Regions from separate parts of the Ensifer sp. ENS07 genome, predicted to be linked through region 2. Evidence: riboswitches for the same ligand, from Rfam matches in the RefSeq annotation. Region 2 holds a riboswitch; the other holds the start of a gene.

Region 1 (5,263 bases), on a different contig from region 2:
ATGGCGCGATCTCGGCGGCAACCCGCGAGGCCCGGCTGATTGCCCTGGCCCTCCTCGCACCGCTGCTCGCTTTTACCGCGGTCCTCCTGCGCCGCCGCCAGACGCTGGCGCTGGTGTCTGCGCGCGATCGCGCCGCGCGCGACGAGCTGGAGACCCGCGTGGCGGAGCGCACACATGACCTCAGCCTTGCCCGCGATCATCTCGAAACGGAGATCGCCGACCACCGGCGTACTGGCGAGAAGCTGCAGGCGGTGCAGCAGGAACTGGTTCAGGCGAACCGGCTGGCGATCCTTGGCCAGGTGGCGGCCGGCGTCGCCCACGAGATCAACCAGCCGGTCGCGACCATCCGCGCCTATGCCGACAACGCCCGCACCTTCCTCGAACGCGGCCAGCAGCAGACCGCGGTCGAGAACCTTGTCAGCATCGCCGAACTGACCGATCGGGTCGGCACCATCACCGACGAACTCAGAAGCTTCGCTCGCAAGGGCCGCTTCGTCGCCGAGCCGACGCCCATGCGCGACGTGATCGAGGGGGCGATGATGTTGCTGCGCAGCCGCTTTGCCGGCCGCATGGATGCGATCGTCATCGACCTGCCGGAAAATGGCCTCAGCGTCCTCGGCAGCCGCATCCGGCTCGAGCAGGTGCTGATCAACCTTTTGCAAAATGCCCTGGAAGCGCTCGGCACGCGCAGCGGCGCCGAGATCCGCGTGCGCTGCGAGGACGGTCCCTCGGGTACGGTTTTGCTCGTCGTTGCCGATAACGGCCCAGGCATTCCCCTGCACATCCACGAGGATCTGTTCACGCCGTTCAACACCTCGAAGGATGAAGGGCTCGGCCTCGGCCTTGCCATCTCCAAGGAGATCGTCGCCGACTATGGCGGCGATATCACCGTCGAAACCAGCGACAGGGGCACCGTCTTCACGGTTCGCCTGAAGAGGGCCTGAGCGATGCAGCCGACCGTCTATCTCGTCGACGACGACAACCACCTGCGCAAGGCGATGACGCAGACGCTGGAACTCGCCAGCCTCGCCGTTACCCCTTTTGCCAGCGCTGCCGAAGCGTTGAAGACGCTGGATGCGAATTTCGACGGAGTCGTCGTCAGCGATATCCGCATGCCGGGCATCGACGGCCTCGCCTTCTTCCGCCGCATCGAAGCTTTCGACGCGGATCTGCCGGTGATCCTGGTGACCGGCCATGGCGACATCCCGATGGCAGTGCAGGCGCTGCAGGATGGCGTCTACGACTTCATCCCCAAACCCTTTGCCGCCGACCGGCTGGTGCAGAGCGTGCATCGCGCGCTGGAAAAACGCCGGCTCGTGATGGAAAACCGCGCGCTGAAACGGGCCGCCGAGACGGCCGGCGACAGCCTGCCGCTGATCGGCCAGACGCCGGTCATGGAACGTTTGCGCCAGACGATCCGGCACATTGCCGATACCGATGTCGACGTGCTCGTCGCCGGCGAGACGGGCAGCGGCAAGGAGGTGGTGGCGACGCTGCTCCACAATTGGAGCCGACGCCGCAACGGCAACTTCGTGGCGCTGAATTGCGGGGCGCTGCCCGAAACGGTGATCGAAAGCGAACTCTTCGGCCACGAACAGGGCGCCTTCACCGGCGCCTTGAAGAAGCGCATCGGCCGGATCGAGCATGCGAGCGGCGGCACGCTGTTCCTCGACGAGATCGAGGCGATGCCACCGGCGACTCAAGTGAAGATGCTGCGCGTTCTGGAAGCGCGCGAAATCACGCCGCTTGGCACCAACCAGGTTCGTCCGGTCGATATCCGCGTCATCGCGGCTGCCAAAATCGATCTTGGCGACCCGGCGCAGCGCGGCGATTTCCGGGAAGACCTCTACTTTAGATTGAATGTCGTAACGCTGTCGATCCCACCGCTGCGCGAACGCCGAGACGATATCCCGCTGCTCTTCTCGCACTTCCTGACCCGGGCGGCCGAGCGCTTCAAGCGCGACGCGCCTGTGGTCACATCGGCCGTGCAGAGACATCTGATGACGCATGCCTGGCCGGGCAATGTGCGCGAGCTCTCGCACTTTGCAGAACGCGTGGCGCTTGGTGTCGAAGGTCCGCTGGGACAGCCGATTGCGCCCGCCGAACAGCCTGGATTTGCGCTCCCGGAACGGCTCGAACGCTACGAGGCGGAGATCCTGAAAGAGGTGTTGCGGGCTCAGCGCGGCGACGTCAAGGCGACGATCGAGGCGCTCGGCATTCCGCGCAAGACATTCTACGACAAGCTCCAGCGCCACGGCATCAACCGTGCCGATTACGCCGAGCGGGCCGCACCGGAAAAGGCCGGCCGCTAGCGTCAAACCCGAATCCGTCACCACACGCAATAGGTGCATCTTTGTCGGCAGGCGAATTCACGCTTGACGACCCGGGCCGATCGATGGCTATGATCTAGGCATTCACCAGGGGGGTCCCGCAAGGGGCTGAGATTCTGCTGGATGGCCGGCTTGCCGGCTGTGGCGCAGTGACCCGTTGAACCTGATCCAGTTCATACTGGCGTAGGGACGGTGCAGATATCGAAGCCAGGATTCCGTGCGTCCAGCATCTGGCGGAGCGTCTTTCATCTTTCCGGCATCAGAACTGGGTCTCCAATTGCAAACTTGGAGCCTCGTCATGAATATTGCCACCAAACCCGCAGCCCTCACGGTCACGCAAGGACCGCTTCCCGCCTCCCGCAAGATCCACAAGCCGGGCGTGCTTCATCCGGATATCCGCGTGCCGATGCGCGAGATTGCGCTCCACCCGACGTCGGGCGAGCAACCGGTTACGGTCTATGATTCCTCCGGCGCCTACACCGCCGACGACGCCGAGATCCGCATCGAGGACGGCCTGCCGCGGCTGCGCCGCAACTGGATCGTCGACCGCGGCGATGTGGAAACCTATGAGGGACGCGTGGTCCGCCCCGAGGACAACGGCTTTGTGAGCGGCGACAGGCTGACACCGACCTTCCCGTTCCAGCATGCGCCGCTGAAGGCCACGGGCGGCCGCGCAGTGACCCAGCTTGCCTATGCCCGCGCCGGCATCATCACGCCGGAAATGGAGTTCGTGGCGATCCGCGAAAATCTCGGCCGCGACGCGGCGCGTGCGAAAGTCCGCGACGGCGAGAGCTTCGGCGCCCACGTCCCCGATCACGTGACACCCGAATTCGTGCGCCAGGAAATTGCCAGCGGCCGCGCGATCCTGCCTGCCAACATCAACCATCCGGAATCCGAGCCGATGATCATCGGCCGTAATTTTCTGGTGAAGATCAATGCCAATATCGGCAACTCCGCCGTCACCTCGTCGATGGCGGAAGAGGTCGAAAAGATGGTCTGGGCGACGCGCTGGGGCGCCGACACCGTCATGGACCTTTCGACCGGCCGCAACATCCACAACATCCGCGAATGGATCATCCGCAACTCACCGGTTCCGATCGGCACCGTGCCGCTTTACCAGGCGCTGGAAAAGGTCAACGGCATTGCCGAGGACCTCACCTGGGAAGTCTATCGCGACACGCTGATCGAGCAGGCTGAACAGGGCGTCGACTATTTCACCATCCATGCCGGCGTCCGGCTGCACTACATCCCGCTCACCGTCGATCGCGTCACCGGCATCGTTTCGCGCGGCGGCTCGATCATGGCCAAGTGGTGTCTGCATCACCATCGCGAGAGCTTCCTTTACGAGCATTTCGAGGAAATCTGCGACATCTGCCGCGCCTATGACGTCTCCTTCTCGCTCGGCGACGGCCTGCGCCCCGGCTCGATCGCCGATGCCAACGACGCGGCACAATTCGCCGAACTCGAAACGCTCGGCGAGCTCACCAAGATCGCCTGGGCCAAGGATTGTCAGGTGATGATCGAAGGCCCCGGCCACGTGCCGATGCACAAGATCAAGGAGAACATGGACAAGCAACTCGCCGTCTGCGGCGAGGCGCCGTTCTACACACTCGGACCGCTGACGACGGACATTGCGCCCGGCTACGACCACATCACGTCGGGCATCGGCGCGGCGATGATCGGCTGGTTCGGCACCGCCATGCTCTGCTACGTCACGCCGAAGGAGCATCTGGGTCTTCCCGATCGCAACGACGTCAAGGTCGGCGTCATCACCTACAAGATCGCCGCCCATGCCGCCGATCTCGCCAAGGGCCATCCGGCCGCCCAGGTGCGCGACGACGCGCTGTCGCGCGCGCGCTTCGAATTCCGCTGGGAGGACCAGTTCAACCTCTCGCTCGACCCGGAGACGGCCCGTAACTTCCACGACGAGACACTGCCGAAGGAAGCGCACAAGGTCGCGCATTTCTGCTCCATGTGCGGCCCGAAATTCTGCTCGATGCGGATCTCGCACGACATCCGCGCAGAAGCGCAGAAGGAAGGCCTGGAGGCAATGGCCGCGAAATACCGCGAGGGCGGCGACCTCTATATGCCGGTGGAAGGGGCGGCTGGCGCGGCCGAGTAGACGACAGAGACTCGTTGAAGGGGCCAGTCACGGCCCCTTCAGTTCACTCAGGGCTGCGCCTCCCGCCTCGGAAGCGGAAGCGGCGATCGCCAAGGCTCTCCTCCTCCGTCATGCTTGGGCTTGAGCCGAGCATGACGGAGGGTGGGAGGCGCGCCAACGACCCCGTTCAATCAACAAACATGCAACGTCCTCTGTCCCTCTCGCGACGCCTCAGCGATGAGGGCGATCATCTGTATGTCGTGGCCGCCGCCAGAGGCCCGCACCTTGCGCTCCGTGTCGCCCGTCCCCCCAATAGCTTGTCCCCACATCGATTGAACGATATGCAAGGCGCACGCAAAAGTCGCTGTCGGCGAAATTCATTCGCGGCGGGCAGCCGAACTGTACCCGCGCAAAAGTCCTGCAGGACGACGCAAGAACGCCGTTTGCACAAGGAGAATGACTTGAGGACATGCCTGTTGAGACTGACGGCCTTGTCCATAGGAGCCCTTGCAGCATTCGGCGGAGATCTGCCGCGCCTCAACGGTGACCGGGGCTTTGCCGCGGGCCTTTCCTGGATTTCCGCTGCCCATGCGGACGACGCCGATGCCGGCGGCACGAATGGTGAAGGTGCCGCGGGCGGCAGCGACCAAGGTAGCGAAAACGTCGGGAGCGGCGGAAGCAACGGCACAGAGGGTGGCGGCGATTGGGGCTCCGGCGATGGTAGCGGCGTGGGCGGCGAGCCCGGCGGGACCGGGGCTGGCGGTGGAGGCGGCGTCATCGACGGAAGCGGCCTGAGCGGCGGAGACAGCGAGCGCCACTCATCCTCATCGCG
Region 2 (5,263 bases):
AAAGCTCGCGGATCGGGGTGCGCGCCTGCTCTGGCTGGAACAGGAAGTCCTTCATGTAGCCGGTGACGTGGCGCTGCTCGCCATTGACCAGCAGGTTGTCGCCGCGCCCGTCCGTCAGGTAGTGCGCCAGCGTGTCGTCGAGATTGAGGTCTTCGCGCTTCTGGTCAAGCGTCGCGATTTCGAGATTGGTGCCGAGCTTGACCGTGCCCGTATCCGGCTCGATCTGTCCGGTCAGGATCTTCAGGAGCGTCGTCTTGCCGGCGCCGTTCGGGCCGACCAGACCGATGCGGTCGCCGCGGTGCACGCGGATCGAGAACGGCGCGACGATGGTGCGCTCGCCATAGGCCTTGGTGACCTTCTCCGCCTCGATCACCAGCTTGCCCGATTCCTTGGCGTCGGCGGCCGTCGCCTGTACCGTTCCCTGCGGCCCCTTGTGGCCGCGATAGGTCGCCCGCATGGTCTGCAGCTCACCGAGGCGGCGCATGTTGCGCTTGCGTCGAGCGGTCACGCCGTAGCGCAGCCAATGTTCCTCGCGCTCGATCGCCTTGCCGAGCTTGTGCTGTTCCAGCTCCTCGGCCTCCAGCACCTCGTCACGCCAAGCCTCGAAATGGGCAAAGCCGCGGTCGAGCCGCCGCGACTGGCCACGGTCGAGCCAGACGGTCGCGGTCGAGACCTTCTCCAGGAAGCGCCGGTCGTGCGAGATCAGAACGAGCGCCGAACGGCTGCGGATCAGTTCGTCTTCCAGCCATTCGATCGTCGGCAGATCGAGATGGTTGGTCGGCTCGTCGAGCAGCAGGATATCCGGCTCCGGCGCCATGACACGGGCAAGCGCCGCGCGACGCGCCTCACCGCCCGAAAGGCGCTTCGGGTCTTCCTCGCCGGTCAACCCCAGGTGCTGCAGCAGATAGGCGACGCGATAGGGATCGTCACTCGGGCCGAGTCCTGCCTCGGCATAGGTCTGCACCGTGTCGTAGCCGTCGAAATCCGGCGCCTGGTGCAGATAGCGGATGGTCGCGGAGGGATGGCGGAAGATTTCGCCCGACTGCGCCTCGGCCAGGCCCGCGGCAATCTTCATCAGCGTCGACTTGCCCGAGCCGTTGCGGCCGACCAGACAGATGCGGTCGCCCGGTTCGACTTGAAAATTGGCGCCGGCTAGCAGCGGCGCGCCGCCGAAGGTGAGGAAGATGTCGTCGAGTTTCAGAATGGGAGGCGCCAAGGCTCAGGCTCCGGAAAGATCATAGGGGCGGGCGAGCACAATGGCGCGACCGCTCTGGAGAGTGAAGCGAAGGGGACCCTCCGCAACGTTGGAAACGGTTCGGGACGAGCCGAACGGCAAGGTGAAATCGTCGAGCGGATAGCGCGCATTGACGATCGAAAGACCGGTAAGCTCGGTCAACCCGAGCACCGAGAAGAGGCAGCCCTTGGGTAGGTCGAGGTCGAGCGAGCCGGCCAGCAGCGGATAGGCCTCTTCCTCGCCCGAGGTCATCAACACGGAAAGGCCACGCTCGGCAAGGGCGACGGCATGCAGCAGGTGCATGAAGGCGTGATCGCTGCGGGTACCGCCGAGGGCGCCGGCGAAAATCAGGCGATCGGCTCCACGCGACAGCGCCGCCTCGACCGCGATCTCCCCGTCCGTCGCGGCCTTCGCCGCCGGATAGGGCTCGCGCGGGACGGAGGCGTAGTCCGCAAGAAGGGCTTCCTCGGTCGAGTCGAAATCACCGACCCAGACATCCGGCACGATGCCGAGCAATCGGGCATGGCGCATGCCGCCGTCAGCCGCAATGAAGCGACTTGCGGCCAGCTGGTGAGCCAGCCGGTCGGTCAGCGAAAGGGCGCCGCCAAGCAGAATGGTGAAGGTCGATCGAGCCATGGCAAAGCCCATAGCGCAAAGGACCGCCGAAGGAAAACGAAGAAAACCGTCGAACGAGCGGTTCTCGATATTTTGGTCAGACCATCAATGCCCCTCGGGCACCGGATCGGGAAAAAGCATGCCGGCATAAATGCCGGGGGTCGAATCCGGAATTTCGACGGCGCCGGCCACCCGCTCGTAGAACTTCGCCGGCCCGACGCCGCCGATAATCGCGTAGCCATAGCCGGCCTCGCGCATGGCCGTGAGGCTTGCAAGCAACAGTGCCTCACCGATCCCCTGCCCGCGCATGCTTTCGTCGACGCCGGTCGGACCGAAGAAGCCGAGTGCCGTTACGTCGTGGCAGGAAAAGCCGACGATCTTTTCGTCATGGACAGCGACGTGCATGCGCGTCGGGGTGGAGGAAAAGGCGGCTTCCGCCTCGCCCGCCCATCCGGCACCGAAAGTCTTTTCAATCCAGGAAACGACCAGGCGGCGCTCCGGCGCCATGGCGCGGCGAATGCTGATGCCAAGGCCAAGCTTCGACTGAGGTTCAGCCGGCAGGGCATAAAGTCGAACAAGCATATCGGGCATGACATTTCCTCCTCGCTGCCGTTGTGTAGCGCAGTTGGCGGCATACGCAAACACGAGCCATTGTGCTGGCCAGGCGTCCCCTTGCTTCGCCGTAAACATCGCTTGCCATGGGACCGAGGCAGCGGTAAATCTCTTGCCGCTCTAACGGGGTGCCTCCCGACCGCATTGCGGCCGGAGGCTGAGAGGCGTCAAAACGCCAACCCGCGGAACCTGATCCGGCTCATACCGGCGGAGGGATTAGACGCGATCGGATCGATACGCCCTTTTCCCATGCAACAACGAACTTTGGGAGAGAGGTCCTCGCCATGTCCAATTCATCGCAACTTAAATTCTTTAGCCGGCTAGCCCTTGCGACGGCCGCGAGCCTTGTTTTCTCCGGCGCCGCGACCGCCGCCGACAAGACGCTGACGGTGTACACCTATGAGAGCTTTATCACCGAATGGGGCCCGGGCGCCAAGGTCGCAGAAGCCTTCGAGAAGACCTGCGAATGCAAGGTCAACTATGTCGGCGTGGCCGACGGCGTCGAGCTGCTCACCCGCCTGAAGCTCGAAGGCGAGGCTTCCAAGGCCGACATCGTGCTTGGCCTCGACACCAACCTCGTTGCGGAAGCCAAGGCAACGGGCTTCTTCGCGCCGCACGGCGTCGAGGCAACCGGCGTCACCGTTCCCGGCAACTTCTCCGACGACACGTTCCTGCCCTATGACTACGGCCACTTCGCCGTCGTCTACGACACCGAGACGCTGAAGACGCCGCCGAAGAGCCTGAAGGAGCTGGTAGAAGGCGACCCGTCGCAGAAGATCGTCATCGAGGATCCGCGTACGTCGACGCCGGGCCTCGGCCTCCTGCTCTGGGTCAAGGCCGTCTATGGCGATGAGGCGGGTGCCGCCTGGACGAAGCTGAAGGACCGCGTTCTGACCGTCACCCCCGGCTGGTCGGAAGCCTATGGCCTCTTCACCAAGGGCGAGGCGCCGATGGTGCTGTCCTACACCACGTCGCCGGCCTACCACATGGTCGCGGAAAACACCGAGCGCTATCAGGCCGCTGCCTTCTCCGAAGGGCACTACATCCAGATCGAAGTCGCCGGCATGACCAAGAACGCCAAGGAGCCGGAACTGGCAAAGCAGTTCCTCGCCTTCATGACCGGTCCGGACTTCCAGTCGATCATCCCGACGACGAACTGGATGATGCCGGTCGCAGCGACCAAGGAGCCGCTGCCGGACGCCTTCAATAAGCTGGTCAAGCCGGAAAACACCTTCCTCCTGCCCTCGGAGGACGTCGCCAAGAACCGCAAGGCCTGGATCGACGAATGGCTTGCCGCCATGAGCAAGAACTGAGGCCGGATTGTTCGCACTGCGCGAAAATCGTATGACAGTGGTCGCCGGGGCAGCCTGCCTCGGCGTCTTCGTCCTTTTCGTCGGTCTTGCGATCGTCGCCTTGCTGAGCCAGACGGGCGGCGCGAGCGACGATGCGCTGTTCGACGCCTACATCTGGCGCGTCACCCGCTTCACGCTGCTGCAGGCGACCCTCTCGACGTTGCTGTCCGTGCTCTTTGCCATCCCCGTCGCCCGGGCGCTAGCGCGACGACCGCAGTTCCCCGGCCGCATCTGGCTGCTGCGCTTGATGGCGCTGCCACTCGGACTGCCGGTTCTGGTTGGCGCACTCGGGCTGATCGAGATCTGGGGGCGGCAGGGTTTCCTCAATTCCGGCCTACGCTGGCTCGGCCTCGCGCAGCCCGTCAGCATTTACGGCCTGTTCGGCATCCTGCTTGCCCACGTCTTCTTCAACATGCCGCTTGCAGCGCGCCTGTTCCTGGCCGGGCTCGAGCGCATCCCCGCCGAATACTGGCGCAGCGCCGCCAATCTCGGCATGCCGTCACGCGCACTCTTTCGCTTCATCGAATGGCCCGTGCTGCGCGGCCTCCTGCCGGGTGCCGCCGGCCTCGTCTTCATGCTCTGCGCCACCAGCTTCACCCTCGTGCTGACGCTCGGCGGCGGGCCTGCGGCCAGCACAATCGAAGTGGCGATCTACCAGGCGCTGCGTTTCGATTTCGATCCGCCGCGCGCGATCGCGCTGTCAGCCCTGCAGATCGCCATGACCGGCCTGCTGCTGCTCCTGCTTCGTCATCTGGCGACCGAGCCGGAAGAGGGCATGACCGGTGGCCGCACTGTGCGCCGTTTCGATGGCGCGTCAAGGATCGCGCGCCTGAGTGATGGCACCTGGATCACGCTTGCCTTTCTGTTTCTCGGCGCGCCGCTGGTCGCGGTTCTCATCTCCGGACTCGAAGCCGATCTGCTGAAGCTCGCCCGCGATCCGGCGGTGCACCGGGCGCTGCGGACGAGTGCGGCAATCGCGCTCGCCTCGGCACTCGCCTCCGTCACCATGGCAGCCGTGATGATCCGGGCGGCGGCAACCGCCACCGCGCCGCGTCACGCGACGTCGCTCTCCCGCGGCTTTGCCGGTGCCATCGGTGCCAGCACCTCGCTGATCCTCTTGGTGCCGCCGGTGGTGCTCGGCGCCGGATGGTTTCTGCTTTTGCGTCCCTTCGGTGACGTCGCGCGCTTTGCACCTGCCATCGTCGTTGCGATCAACGCGCTGATGGCGCTGCCCTTCGTCCACCGCATCCTCGCGCCGGCAATGGCGACCCATGCGGCACGGTCCGAACGGCTGACGGCAAGCCTTGGCATTCGTGGTTTTGATCGTCTGCGATGGATCGACTTTCCGGCGCTGCGCAAGCCGCTATTGATGGCCCTTTCCTTCGCCATGGCGCTGTCGCTCGGCGACCTCGGCGCCGTCGCTCTCTTCGGCAGCCAAGACATGGTGACG

The links. Region 2 has a riboswitch for thiamine pyrophosphate ahead of thiB (thiamine ABC transporter substrate binding subunit). Riboswitches for the same ligand answer to the same signal wherever they lie in the genome.
Region 1: it holds a riboswitch for thiamine pyrophosphate, as region 2 does, so the genes downstream of both, thiC (phosphomethylpyrimidine synthase ThiC) here and thiB (thiamine ABC transporter substrate binding subunit) in region 2, are expected to answer to the same signal.

The regions. Positions count from the first base shown of each region.
Region 1 is NZ_JACVBE010000009.1:183,859-189,121, forward strand. It holds gene IB277_RS24825 (ATP-binding protein) at 1-944, shown strand, start outside; gene IB277_RS24830 (sigma-54 dependent transcriptional regulator) at 948-2,312, shown strand; TPP riboswitch at 2,410-2,538, shown strand; gene thiC (phosphomethylpyrimidine synthase ThiC) at 2,629-4,452, shown strand; gene IB277_RS38705 (hypothetical protein) at 4,908-5,263, shown strand, end outside.
Region 2 is NZ_JACVBE010000010.1:173,261-178,523, reverse strand. It holds gene IB277_RS26045 (ABC-F family ATP-binding cassette domain-containing protein) at 1-1,216, opposite strand, end outside; gene IB277_RS26040 (thiamine diphosphokinase) at 1,220-1,870, opposite strand; gene IB277_RS26035 (GNAT family N-acetyltransferase) at 1,955-2,440, opposite strand; TPP riboswitch at 2,576-2,694, shown strand; gene thiB (thiamine ABC transporter substrate binding subunit) at 2,746-3,774, shown strand; gene thiP (thiamine/thiamine pyrophosphate ABC transporter permease ThiP) at 3,782-5,263, shown strand, end outside.